Regions from separate parts of the Aneurinibacillus sp. XH2 genome, predicted to be linked through region 3. Evidence: riboswitches for the same ligand, from Rfam matches in the RefSeq annotation. Region 3 holds a riboswitch; each other region holds the start of a gene.
The links. Region 3 has a riboswitch for cyclic di-GMP ahead of ACH33_RS16730 (methyl-accepting chemotaxis protein). Riboswitches for the same ligand answer to the same signal wherever they lie in the genome.
Positions count from the first base shown of each region.

Region 1: it holds a riboswitch for cyclic di-GMP, as region 3 does, so the genes downstream of both, ACH33_RS18765 (transposase) here and ACH33_RS16730 (methyl-accepting chemotaxis protein) in region 3, are expected to answer to the same signal.
Region 2: it holds a riboswitch for cyclic di-GMP, as region 3 does, so the genes downstream of both, ACH33_RS08040 (hypothetical protein) here and ACH33_RS16730 (methyl-accepting chemotaxis protein) in region 3, are expected to answer to the same signal.
Region 4: it holds a riboswitch for cyclic di-GMP, as region 3 does, so the genes downstream of both, ACH33_RS09880 (pyridoxal phosphate-dependent decarboxylase family protein) here and ACH33_RS16730 (methyl-accepting chemotaxis protein) in region 3, are expected to answer to the same signal.

Region 1 covers NZ_CP014140.1:2,333,937-2,337,475, reverse strand. Annotated here, with positions in the region: gene ACH33_RS11520 (DUF4855 domain-containing protein) at 1-504, shown strand, start outside; gene ACH33_RS11515 (S-layer homology domain-containing protein) at 529-1,593, opposite strand; cyclic di-GMP riboswitch class I at 1,946-2,038, shown strand; gene ACH33_RS18765 (transposase) at 2,146-2,313, shown strand; gene ACH33_RS11510 (hypothetical protein) at 2,540-2,752, shown strand; gene ACH33_RS11505 (acyltransferase family protein) at 2,844-3,539, opposite strand, start outside.
Region 2 covers NZ_CP014140.1:1,618,316-1,621,854, reverse strand. Annotated here, with positions in the region: gene ACH33_RS20070 (hypothetical protein) at 1-251, shown strand, start outside; gene ACH33_RS08045 (glycosyltransferase family 2 protein) at 339-1,685, shown strand; gene ACH33_RS08040 (hypothetical protein) at 1,944-2,258, opposite strand; cyclic di-GMP riboswitch class I at 2,267-2,351, opposite strand; gene ACH33_RS08035 (beta-ketoacyl synthase N-terminal-like domain-containing protein) at 2,753-3,539, shown strand, end outside.
Region 3 covers NZ_CP014140.1:3,374,507-3,378,045, reverse strand. Annotated here, with positions in the region: cyclic di-GMP riboswitch class I at 653-740, shown strand; gene ACH33_RS16730 (methyl-accepting chemotaxis protein) at 1,065-2,831, shown strand.
Region 4 covers NZ_CP014140.1:1,990,928-1,994,466, reverse strand. Annotated here, with positions in the region: gene pdxR (MocR-like pyridoxine biosynthesis transcription factor PdxR) at 1-981, opposite strand, end outside; cyclic di-GMP riboswitch class I at 1,387-1,470, shown strand; gene ACH33_RS09880 (pyridoxal phosphate-dependent decarboxylase family protein) at 1,646-3,301, shown strand; gene ACH33_RS09875 (methyl-accepting chemotaxis protein) at 3,294-3,539, shown strand, end outside.

The DNA of each region.
Region 1 (3,539 bases), 1.0 Mb from region 3:
CCACAAGCGCTGCGGCTTGTGGGCTTTTATTGGACGAATGAAATCGTTCCTGATTCAGACCGTGAGTTTGTGAAAGAAATCGGCACAATCGTGCGCAAGAAGGGATATAAATTTTATTGGGCGCCATATTTCCAGGCAGCAGGTGCCGAACAATGGAGAACGCTCGGATTTGACTTCGCCTGGATGCAGCCGAACCATTACTTCAGCAAAGACAATTTCACAGGCATGGATATGCTAGGAGAGACAAATACGATTGCTCGGCAAACAGGAGCCGGTACGATGCTGGAGTGGAACTGGAAGCTGCTTGAGGATCCGAAATACGTGCGAGCATTAAACGAGTATCTTGACCTAGGTCGCCTTGTGGGTGCGGAACACCCAAGCGTGTTTGTATACGATGGGGAAGGAGCGATCGATGCCTTTTTCCATGATGGGAATTCACAAAAACTTGGCTATGTGAAAGAAAAGCTACTTGCCTACCTTTTATCACCGTCACAAGAAGAATAAAAAGAAAGAGGGCGATGGGCCCTCTTATTTTTTTACGTGTTTTTGGATCACAATGTTGTTGATTTCAATTGTTTGTGAAGCTGTGTCATAGTACATATCCCCGACAATCGTACCTTGATCTTTGGCCATAAGCATAACGCTCCAATCGGCGCTTGCTGGAAATTCCAGATAAGCAGGTACGTTTGACCGGGCATTTCCGGCAATTTCTCCGCTGTACCATTTGTCTGAAGCAACATGATAAATAAGCGTTTGATGTTCCGAAAGGGAAGGCAGGTAGATGCGCAATGTCCCGTCATGCGTCACTTCTATTTTTTGAAACGTTTCATATAAACGTTTTGCCCAGAAATTGATCGCATTGTAATCTCGAATTTGGCCCCGCTTGGGAAGGATAGCATTTTGTGCTTTGTGCAAGTTTGCGACTACTGTTTCAGGGCTGCTGCTAATGAAACGGGTGACAGCAGGATTGTAAGACGGTTGTTCCGGCATTTTTTGCATGGTGGATGCGATGCCAGTGTCGTGGGCCATTTTTAGAAATTGAACCGCTTCCACTCGGCTGACTTTTTGGGAACTTCCGTATCCTGCGATGGTTGATTCACCATCCATGCCTTTCGTAATGCCGTGCTCATACATGTAAGCGATAGCGCCTTCGTCATCGTAATGGTGGCCGCCGGCAGCGGAGAAAAGGCGCGCAACTTGGATACGTGTCAGCGCGTCAGCGCGTTTGGCCGGATCGTTTATGCCTGCTGCCGGAAGATTATATTCACGCGCGAGCGCGTATACTTCCTCTGTTGTTCCTGTTCCCAGCTTGTCCCGCGTGTCAGGGAATAGGCGCATCATCATCGTAAGAAACTCAGCTTCTGTAATCACTTCGCCGGGATTAAAGGTTTCGGTCTGCTTTTCATTCAGTATTCCGGCCTGTGCCGCCCAGGGAAGGGTTCCATTTTTCCAGGCCCAATGGTCGCGCGGCACGTCGGTAAATATACCAGATGCGTCCAGCGCGTAGGCCGGAGGCGCGGAAGCAGCCATGATACCAGCTGCGAGAATAAGTGCGGTGGTTTTTAGCTTTATCTTGTTTGTTTGCGTTGTCATCTTCTCTTCTCCCTTTCTATGTACTAAATATGTTGCATTCATATATTAGGCTCTTCATATATTCCAATGTTTGTTTCAACCTTATTTTCCTCCACTTTCTATATATTTTACCTTATATTTGGCCCTACACCAAAACATGTTTTGCAAAGAGCAATTATGTCATATGTGTGGATGAAAAAAAATATGAGAGAAAATATTCATTTCCTCTCCTTGCAATTCTATCTTTTTTATGCATACTTTGGACTATAAGGCCTATAATATTAATTTTTTTTAACATTATAGCTATGATAATCGACAAATACTGATAAATTTGTTATAGTAATAAATGACTGTAAAGTTATATAAATGCATGCTTCGATAATGGCAAACCCACTGAAAAGTGGGGACGCAAAGCCACGGGCCTACCGTTTATGCTGGCATAAACCATGGCAGCCGGGTTGCCGAAAAGCTGGGGTTATAAATAAATGAATAGGCATATAACCACGGCTGTTTCGCGCACGAAAGAGCCCTTTTTTATTTTCTTTTCAAAAAAACACAAAAAGGAGACGAAAGATGAAACGACAATATTCTATCCAATTCAAACATCAAGTAGTGAAAGAGGCTTTAGAGGTAGAAAGTTTAAGTATAGTCGCGCGTAGACATCGCTTAAACTCCCGCATCATTTATCGCTGGGTTCGCGAATTTAAGGAAGGAAAATATTCACTGGCGCAAAATAAATAGCGGATAAACACGCACGTTGTCTTTTGGCTTTTTGAAAAAATGGACTCCAATGGTATTATCTGAATTTTTAGTTCTATTCATTATTTTTTGCTTATATGATAAAAAGTTCTCTCAAGGGGGAGAACTTTTTATTTTCTGTTGTTTAAAGTATTAAAATACTACGTATTAATAAAAACACGGATGGTTCTTATGTGATTCGGGTACAGTAAAAACGGAGGTGATAGCCGTGGCCATTGGACTTACGAACAAGCAAATCGCGGAACGGCTTTCCGCCGCTTTTACGATCGAAGAAATGAAAGAAGCTGTGCAGGCATTAATGGTGGAGAACAATCGTCTCATTGAACGGCAGTTGCACACAATGTTTCAGGAATATTTAACAGAAAACCATTACGAAATAGACGATGGGATAGAAGACGGGATGCAAATTAGATTTCATTAAAAACGGCGAATGCCCTGCTTTGGGTGTAGAATGTACGACAAAACAAATCCTCCTGCAATTTTCCAGGAGGATTTGTTTTGTGGCGCATCGTCTATCCATCAAGTTTCCTCGCACCAATTGCATTTGTGGCTTTTTTTTGTTTTTGGCTTGTCAGCCAGCTGAAACCGCGGTTTACCAATTGGGCACAAATCGCCGACACAGCGAATGTAACTGCATAGATGCTCAGCATATACAGCGCGGATATAGCTTTGTGATGAAAAATCCATTCAATGGTAAAGTTCGTTTCCATAAACTTGTTAGCGTATATAATAAATGCTGGATGTAGTAAATAGATATAGAATGTTAAACCTTTCTGAAAGCGCAGGTGCAACGCATCCACAATATAATGCAATATCGCCGCGCTGGAGACGAGCAGCGCAAATGTTGCTAAGACAAATATTAGATGGTTAGCTGTATATAGTTTAGATGACATAACGAAAAAGTACATAGTAAATCCGGATAGAACCAATAATCCAATAAGAACAATTTTATGCTTTTCCATAAACATAAACATCGGTTTACGATACCAGTACAGTAAGTGTCCTAAATACAATGTAAAAATCCAAGTCGGTAAAAAATGACGTATACCTAGACCAAACCAGCCATGTGCAATTATATGAATATACATATATTGTATGACAAAGAAAAGGGTGATAACCAACAGAATGTTTTTCTTCATAATTAAGCGGCGGAAAAGATAAGCGAATACATAATACTGGCAAAGCATAAAAATAAAGTACAGGTGCCC
Region 2 (3,539 bases), 1.8 Mb from region 3:
TTCTGCTCCGCTTCTATACAAATCCAAGTACAAAAGCAGCTCGTAAATCAGCACTAATGACCACCACAATCACAAGCGCTTTCTTCTTCGCTGTATATCTCGGTGCTGTAGGCCGCCCCATCTTCCTTAGCGGTTCTGCTGAGCCACAAGTTATGAAAGATAAGGAGTGGGTTTTCTTTTTCAATATAAAGTGGTATGATTATGTATGTTCGCCTTTCTTATGGTTGTTTGATCGTACTTACATCATATAAGAAAATGGCGAATTTTTGTTTTTTCTGATTGAGAATGATTCAACAAGTTCATTAGATAAAAAATAAAGTTTTCCTACAAGAGGTACTATGCATCCAGACATTCATTCTAATACAAATACTAAAACAATAAAAAAAATTTACATTCCTGTAAGTACAAAATTTTGGCTAAGTCATTTTATCGCTTTTTTGTGGATGTGCTTTTCCATTTATATTTCCATGCCTTGGTTAAAGGATTTATCAAGTATTATTTCTTTTCCTTTCGCTCTGCTCATTATTATAGGAATTTCATATATTCCAGGATATATGAATGCTTTTCTTGTTGCAAGCTTAGTCTTTGATCGACAGCCGCCGTTCAAGAATGAGTTTTCCACCGATTCTGTAACCGTTCTAATAGCTGCTTATAATGAAGAAGAAAAAATATTTAATACATTAAGATATCTTTCAAAGCAAGATTATAAAGGTAAAATAACTACGATGATTATTGATAACGGTTCAACTGATAATACTGTTTCCGAAATACTAAAAGCAAAACAGGAACTAGACTTGGATATTGCAATTTTTCACGAAGAGCATCCTGGAAAGTTTCATGCTTTAAACAAAGGACTACAATATGTTACGACTCCATATGTAATTACACTAGATGCAGATACATTATTGCATCCATCCGCTATTCGTTATATCGTAGCCAGAATAAAAAGTAGTTCAGAAGAGATATGTGCAGTGGCAGGCTCTATTCTTGTTAAAAATAGTCGAGATAATATATGGACAAAGATACAGGAATGGGATTATTTTTTAGGAATTGCTTCTATTAAACGGCTTCAGGGTTTATATCAGGGAACACTTGTTGCACAAGGAGCCTATAGCATATACAAAACTTCATGCCTCAAAGAAATCGGGGGATGGCCTAATGCAATCGGTGAGGACATTGTCTTAACATGGAGACTTTTACAAAAAGGGGGGAAAATTTATTTTGAACCATTAGCAGTAGCTTTTACAGAAGTACCTACCAGTTTGAAACACTTTGTTCGTCAACGCTCTCGTTGGGCTAGAGGAATGATTGAAGGGCTAAAGGAAATTAAACCCTGGGAACAACCCCAGCTATATACAAAATACTTAACCTTTATTAATTTGATTATGCCTTATTTGGACTTTGCATACACATTCTTTTGGATTCCTGGCCTTGTTCTTGCATGGTTCGGTTACTATTGGATTGTTGGACCTATGACATTACTCGTTTTACCTCTCACTTTAATAAGCTATAGTTTCCTTTATTTCTTTCAAAAAAAATATGTTTTTACCTCCTTACATTTAAAAGTTCGTAAAAACTTTCTCGGTTTTCTTTTATTTGTTCTTTTTTATCAAATGATTATGTCACCCGTTTCAACATATGGATATATACAAGAAGTGTTCAAACTACAAAGGATATGGAAATAGCAGCTGCATTTCTACAAAAGCACCCAGGACTGAAAGTTTCGCTCTAGATGATAACCGTCTTTATGTGACGGGAAAAAATGAATCATGTAGAAAAAAGATAGCTGTAGCTGATACCGATGGTTATAGAGCAAAGCCTCGCCACCCAAATGGGCAGCGGGGCATTATTATTTTTGCTGCACTCTTCCTCTAAATACCCCGACAATGTTTTAACATGACACTACAGAGAAATCTAATTCCAATGGTAGGCATTCTAACATTTTATCTCAAACTATTTTCGTCTATCATACGCTTAATTCTCTCTTTTGCTTCTTCAATATCCAATTCAACACTACTAATGATATCTAACCAATGTTCCTTCTGTTTTTTCATCGTAAAAAATATGGTTGGTTTTTCATGTTTAAGAATAGTGATTAGTTCTATTATTGGTAATGTTTCCCCAATCGCTTTCTCTCTAAGCAGACCTTTAAAAAAACTAGTAAAGATATAATAATGCTGTGACTCATCATGGTGTTTCTCTAGAAGTTTATAAAAATCCACTATCGCATCAACAACTCGATACATTTTTCTTCTCATATATTCCTCCTGGCAACTGGCTGGCATATCTTAAAGATAGAAGCCCCTATAGTTTTGCGTCCTTATCTTTCAATAAGTTTACCTTTTTCAGCAGGAATATATTATCACTAAAAACAAAGCGATAATAGGTATAAAGACATGCAAAAATTGCACCTATCTGACACGGCCCCTTCGTTTATCTTCTGATACTATCATCATACTCCCCCTATTTCAAAACAGCGCCCATCCAATCAAAAATCAGGCCATTTATCCCCGGATTAATTTAATCAAAGATATAACAGCACCATATACCCCCTAAAGCATTGAGCGGTTAACTCAAAATAGTTTTATGTCTACTTCGTAACATTTATAAACATAGACCATCCTATGCAAATATGTACTCAAGGGGACAAATGGTGAGTGATAAATGGGGTTCCAAATTATCGTTTACTGATCTTATTTTCTTAGATAAAATTTATGTATATTTTATTTAAATTCCAAAGGAGGAATAATATGTGAAAGGGGAGAAAGTCGTTATCACAGGATATGGAATCAAAGTTCCAGGTGGATATAATGTAAATCACTTTGCCGATACTCTTTTAACGGGAAAAAGCGCTCTAGACCTTTACATAGGAGAAGGAACGGAAGGAAAAAATATCGCATTCGGGGTTGTACATGATAGATTAGCAGAAATACAGAATAAAAAGTATAGAAGATACCCTAGGATCAGTCTTCTGGCTATGTCAGCCGCAAAGGAAGCGCTACAAATGACAGGAAATATCCATTTAGATCAATATAAAACAGGAATTTTCCTCGGAACGGCTTTAGGGGGAACCCTAGGATACGATGAGATTGTCGTTCTTGCCCAACAGAATAATCTGAAAGATATGCCTGTCAGTGGATGTGGGATCGTCCATTATCATAGCTTAGCTTCTTCAATAGCAGAGTTTCTAGGGGTAAATGGAGTTACGAGAACCGTAGCCACAGGATGCGCAGCAAGCATTGATGCCATCCAGGATGCCATTATGTATTTGCGTTCTGGCGAGTTAGACATCTGCATCGTAGGGGGGGCCGATGCGCCTATTTCTAAAACAGTGATATATGCCTTCGGAAAAATAAGATGTTTATCACAAGACAAAGAGCTACATATGATGGGCGTTCCATTTTCAAAAAAGAGCGGAGGATTTGTCATCGCTGAAGGAGCAAGCGTATTAGTGCTTGAAAGAGAATCGAGCGCTCTGAAAAGGGGAACAAAGATTTTAGGTGTCATTGACGAGGTCAGTACATCAAACGATGGAAAAG
Region 3 (3,539 bases):
GGGTCCCGGCAGAAAAATACAGGAAATATATGACAATGCAATTTGTGGAATTAAAAAATTGATTTTTCCTACATTAAGGAATCATCGGTTTTTTATTGGAGAATAATTTTACACTTTTGGTTCCATCTGATACGTTTCTAAAAGAAGAAGGAACAATTAGAATTCCCCTTTACATGTTACTATAGCAGTAAGCTGATCAGCCTACTGCTTTTTATTTTTAAAAATAAATTTGTTTCATTTTTACTTTTAACATAACACGCGATTCATCCCCCACCTACGCCGGAGGCGTGAAGGAAGGGGACTTCTTGCGTGTTATGTTAAATAGCTTTAAAATCAAGGATTTTCGCAGGCTCATAAACTACGTTTCACCCGCATTTCATCTGTTCTCTAAATTTGAAATTTACGGGTATTGCTTGGAATGCAGATAGTAGCAAACGTCAAACTCCTTGATTTTTCAAGGGCTTTCTTTTTTTTATAGTTGACCAAACGTTTAGAAAATAGTGTTTTGCCCCCCCTTTTTTTTAAATTTTATTTTATTAATAAAACAATATGAATAATTAGATATAATTTATGTTATTACAGTATTGAAGTAATGGAACTTTATGACTATAATATAAGAGATATAAGTGCTAATTAACTGCAAAACTTAATTTAACGATAAAGGCAAACTTATCGAAAGATAAGGACGCAAAGCCACGGGTCTAAGGTTCAATGTGAATGATGACAGCCGGGTTACCGAAATCTTTTTAAAAAGTTTGATGAATTTAAAAAAAGGCTATTCCGCATTCGGTAATCTTAGGGAGCGGTATGGCCTTTTCTGTTTTTTACATAAGTAGCGATAAGCCTAGCTTTCGTATCGTATTTATGTAGTTTGTTTATCAATATAGAGTCATAATGAAAGGGAGTGAGATTTAGCATTCAGTACATAGTAATTAGTGAAGGAATAGACAGATATACGTTCAGTTTGGTAGCTAGGAAACATCAATTAAATAGTAAGACAATATATCGCTCGATACGCAAATATAAGGAAGGTAAAACAGTCTTTATAAAAGGAGGATATTACTATGATAAAAAGGAAAATTATTTTTAGTATAAGATGGAAATTAATAATAGCAGTAACCATTTCAATCATGATTTCAAGCTCTCTGGTAGGTGTTGTTACTTATTACTCTGCAAAAAGCGAACTTGAGAAAGCAGGTATTGAGCATTTACATCAAATTGTTGATGGTGCAATCACGATAATTCAGGTAATGGATGAAGAAGTTAAAAATGGCCATCTTACATTGGAAGAAGCCCAAAACAGAGCAAAGGATTATATCAACGGTCCGTTGTTAGAAGATAAGAAAAAGCGGGATTTAAGTAAATCGCATTTTATCTATAAAAAAGAAGGCTATATGTGGGCTTATGATGACAATTACATTGCAGTTATGCACCCGCTAGGATATGAAGGACAAAATCAAAAGGATTTCAAGCTTGAAGATGGTTCTTATTTGATACAAGATCTTGTGAAAGCTGGTAAAAATAGCGATCCTAACGAACGGTTATTAACCTATACGTGGAAAAATCAAGACGAGGCTAAAGAACGACCACAAATGAGTTATGTAGAGTATTACAAACCTTGGGGATGGACACTTGGTATTGCTGTATATCCAGAAGAATTTTATGGCTCTCTTCCTCTTATAAAAGGGGTTATAGCCGGAGGTATTGCTTTATTTTCACTAATTTGTATGGGTGTATTTATATGGTTATTTAATAAAAAAATCAAACTTATTTTGTATGTTAGTAGTATAGCGAAAAAGATAAGTGAAGGAGACTTAACGGTAAAGACGATTGATACAAAGTCTCAAGACGAGATAGGAGAACTTGCTAATGCGATTAATGAAATGGTAACAGGCCTAAAAGGCATTATCAAAAAAGTAAATGACGCCAGTATGCATGTTATTGCTTTATCGGAACAACTAATAAAAAATATGGAACAAACAGATGAAGCCAGCAAGCAAATTGCTATCACTGTTGAGGGGCTGAACCAAGGAGCAGAAGCCTCTTCTCAAACAGCGGAAGAGGTGGCAAGTACGATGGAGGAAACAGCCATAGGAATTGAACGTATTGCTGATTCATCCTCTAGAGTGGCGGAAACATCTGAAAGCTCGGTGAAAGAAGTGGAAAATGGAAATGAAGCGCTATCCAAGGCAATTCAACAGATGCAATCTATTAGCAAATCAGTTGATGATACGACTTCGTTGGTTAAAAAACTAGAGGACCATTCTAAGGAAATTGAGAGAATTACAGATGTAATTACGGAGATTACAGAACAAACAAATTTATTATCCTTAAATGCGGCTATTGAGGCAGCGCGTGCTGGAGAACATGGAAAAGGTTTTGCGGTTGTAGCAGATGAAGTAAGGAAACTTGCTGAACAATCGAAAAAATCGGCAGAGGGGATTACTGGGTTTATTAAGCAAATGCAGGAGCATACTCGTAAAGTTATATCTGGTATGCAGAAAGAAGCGGAGGAAGTTGAGTCTGGAATGGCGGTTATCAATGAGGCGGGCAAATCTTTAGAGAGTATTAGAATAGCCTTCCAACATGTGAACAATCAAATCCAGGAAGTGTCAGCAGCTTCCCAGCAATTATCTGCAGGAGCAGAACAGGTAACGGCTTCTATACAGGAAATGGCTGGGGTAGCCAAAGAAGTAGCCGTTGGTTCAGAAAATATCGCATCAGCTATTGAAAAACAATCCTCTCTAATAGATGAATTGTCAAGTTTCACTATTACTCTTAGAAATCTTGCGCAGGAATTGCAATTGTCTGTAGATAAATTCAAATTATAATTGAATTTTACAGTTTCTTTTAGAATTCAAGCAAGCTGCCAAACGAAATGTCAGAATGAAGAGAAAACAGGTAAGTAAATGGCTCAGATGATCCCATACCAGCATCCCCGCCAAATTATTAAATGTTTGGCGGGGATTTTTGGATCGTTCAATAATTATTCACAAAAGCATTATTAATACTATGTTAATATGAAAATGATTATCTAGTATAAGGAGAATGTGAACATGGGATATATAGTTTTACTTGCTGTTTGTCTTGTTTCTGGAGTGGCGGTTTTATTTGGAGCGTCTAAGTCACTAAAAAATGAATAGCAAACACAAACCATGAAACCCGGCGTGCTCGGACTTTTTGTTTGCTATCACTAACCGTGAACCTCAACATATTTCAATAATTATTCATAAAAGTCTCATAAAGATATCGAAATTTTGAATTAAAATAAATAGGAGATTGATTTGATTAAGGAGGAACGATCCATGAATACGGAAACTTTCGATGGCATATTCTTGATAGTTTTTACTGTTTTGATGGTGGCTACATTTGTTATAACATGGTTAGGATATAAAATGATAAAAAGTAAAGAGTAGAAATGGAGCATACTCTTTTTTTTTGGCTGTAGTTGATATTTCGATGTCGATTTTATGGTGAGAGGATAGATAAATGATATTATGTTTCTTCTTACCATCCTATACCGGGATTTTGAGCCAAGC
Region 4 (3,539 bases), 1.4 Mb from region 3:
TATTTTACTAAGGCCTTTCAAATAAATCACATGGCCGAGCGGGTCCATGCTTTTTAGCGAAGACGGGGGCTTATTCTCATAATAAATTTCGCTCCACGGATCATCCTCTAGGATGATGCTCTGTGTCTCATAGGCAATGTCAAGCAACTGGCGTCGTCGCTCGATACTCATCACCGTTCCGGTTGGATTATGAAAGGTTGGCATCGTATAAATAAGCTTTGGCTTGTATTTCTCACATAGCGCCGCCAGCATATCTACTCGCATTCCATCCTTATCTACAGGCACGGGAAGAATGGTAGCCCCGCGCCAGCGGAATACATCAATCGCCGCAGGGTAGGTAGGCGCCTCGGTAATGACGATATCCCCTGGGCCGACAAACGTCCGAGCCACGAGATCAATGCCCTGTTGTGTTCCATTCGTAATTAAAATTTCTTCCGGTGTTACTTGAATTTGCTTATCCCGTAAATAAACAGTTAGTTCTTGACGCAGCGGCAAGTCACCCTGAACGTCGCTGTACGTGGAAAGAATTCTCGGCTCCTCAGCAAGAATGCGCTGAATTTCTTTTTCCAAGTACCGGTTTGGCAAAAGCCCAGGGTCAATCGTAGAAGAAAAAAATTCATAGCGGGCCGATACCTGGTGATAGCGTGAAAACTGCGCTCGTGGCAAATAGTCGGGAACCGACAGTTGCCAATCAAACGGCGACTCTTTTTTTGGCAGCTCTTTTTTCGGCGTTGTATCCGCCGCTTTTGTCCGTACAAATGTGCCTTTTCCTTGAATACGTATAATATATCCATCTTCTTCAAGCGCATCATACGCTTGAACGACTGTCATGAAACTTACATGAATCTGTTTAGCCAGCGCACGGACAGAAGGGAGACGTGTGCCTTCTTCCAACAACTCCGACTGGATACGGTCCACAATCGCTTGATAAATTTGCTTGGCCAACGGAACAGGAAGCTGCCGGTTCACTTTTATTTGCATAACGGATAACTCCTTATTAAGTGTTATATAAAGATATACTGTTATATAAGCATAACATAATCATCAGTTTTATAGAAAGTGCTCCTTCGTTCAATATTTATAGCCTTTCCATCGTAATCAAAGCAGCCATTCCCATCCACGGAATGGCTTTATTGTTATGTGAGTAAATAATAAAAGGTTATGAATAAAAAATGTATGGATGTTATCTTTTTTATTTTTTCTGTTCTCCGTTTTGATAAGCCGCGATGAACTTAGGAAATCTCCCGAAATAACTAGTACTTTTATGAGCTTCTCTTCATATTCACAAGATACGGTTTAATATTTTTAATAATACAAAAACAGGAAAGATGGTTGATTTATAAAGTTATATTAGTAAAATAATCCTGGTAGAACCAACCTATTCTAATCTGAAAAAGGCAAATCTATCGAAAGGTAGAGACGTAAAGCCAAGGGTCTAAGGTTGCAAAACTATGACAGCCGGTTGCCAAAATTGTAGCGCACATAAGTGTCGTTCGTAAAAGCATTCTATCATCTTGTCAAAGGTTTACAAATCGGGTGTACTGCATATTGGCACAGGCTATTCCAAAGAATATGGATGGCCTTTTTCTTTTAGTATTAAAAAAATAAGAAAATCAAGCAAAGGGAATGGGGGATAAACATGAAGATGAAAGACATACAAGCTTTGTTTCCAAGCGAAGATGGAAACAAAGAACGTCGGCAGGTGCTACTTCAATTCATGCAAAACATTGTGGAGGGGCTTGATCGCCTGAAAGACCCACAACGCGCAACACTAGGATCGATGCAGGAGAGGACAGGAGAGTTTTACAAGGATATTATAGACTGCGCGCAGGTTCCAGAGCGCGGAATAGCATTGGATAAAGTCGTTGAAGAACTTCTCGGGTTAGCCAAAGGACATCCGTATCATACAAGAAATTTCGTAAGTAATGTATTGCCTATGGCAAGTATTCCAGGTATTCTGGGCTCTTTACTTACTACATTGTTAAATGGCAACAATTTATGGGATGTATACGGACCGGCTGGCGCGGAGGCAGAAGTAAAAGTCATCGCCATGATGTCCAAACTGGCGGGTTATGACGCTACAAAATCATGGGGATACACGACATGGGGCGGGCAAGGAGCCGTATTCTCAGGGCTGCGCCTCGCTATCGCCAAGCAATTCCCGGATGCTAAAGAAAAGGGCGTGCCTGGCAATTTGTACTGCTTTGCTTCAGAAAACGCGCATTATAGCCTTTTTAAATCCATGGAGGCGACCGGCATCGGCAGTAACCATTTGATTACGGTCAAAGCCGATCCGCTAACGCACGCTATGAATACAGATGATTTGCGCGAAAAAATGGAACGTGTTATTCAGCAGGGAGGTATCCCCATATACATCGTCGCCACGACAGGGGCCACGGATTCATTCGGAATTGACGATATAAAAGCGATTAAAGAAACAGCCGATGCAATTACGAATCGATACGGGCTCCATCCGGCGCATATCCACGCCGATTCGGCGCTAGGCGGATTCTATTGCCTGTTTAACGACTACGATTTTGCGCGCAATCCGCTTCAACTCGAACAGCCTTTGTGCGAGAACTTACTGCAAATCCGCGAAAAAATGCAGCATTTACATCTGGCTGACAGTCTCTGCTTCGATTTTCAAAAGCTCGGACAAACGCCGTATCTTACGAGCCTGTTCCTTGTGAAAAACGGAAAAGATATTGGGCTGCTTGATTTGCATGAGTTCGAAACACCATATGTGGGCAACCGGGGCTATGGCAGTTATCACACAAGCTACACGCTGGAATGCTCGCGTATGGCCAGTTCGATCGCGATATACGCGGCACTGTTGGCGTTCGGCGTGGATGGCTACCGCCAAATCCTTGCCAATTATGTGCGGGTGAATATGGCGTTCCGCGACAGGCTATTGGCCCGTTTTTCGAATGTGGCTGTTACAAATGAGAATAATCCTGGACCGATTACGACTTTCCGGTTTTATCCAGAACAGGCGGAGTGGCACAAAGAAAGAGCAGGGAAACTTACAGGCAAGCAGATTAAACAGAACAACGAATGGAACTACCCAATATTTGAAGAATTAGGCAAACACCGTGAGCACGTGTTTTTCGGCGATACAACAAGGCAATGCTTAGTCGATGCATCCGATGTTTCAGAACGTGTACCTGTTTACGCTGCTAAGTTTTTTTCGATTTCTCCTTATACAACGGTAGAAACGTTGGACGAAATTGTTGAATTTTTGGCGAAACGTGTGGCATGCGTAGACACAATGCGAAATGCGAGGGAAAAGACCTATGTTTAAAACAAAAAGCTCCCTCGGTAAAAAAATTACCGCCTATTTTGCAGGTTGCATTCTCGTATTATCTATCATCTTCAGCTTTGTTTCTTATGAGCTTTCCATGTGGATTGTTAATCAATACGTTTTGCCCCAGTTCGAGAACACGCTGCAAACCAATATCCGGGAACTTGAGCGGAATTTGGACAAGACGCTGGCTACTCGTTCGGACGCAGGCTCAGACTCGGCCTATGCTAGCCTGCTG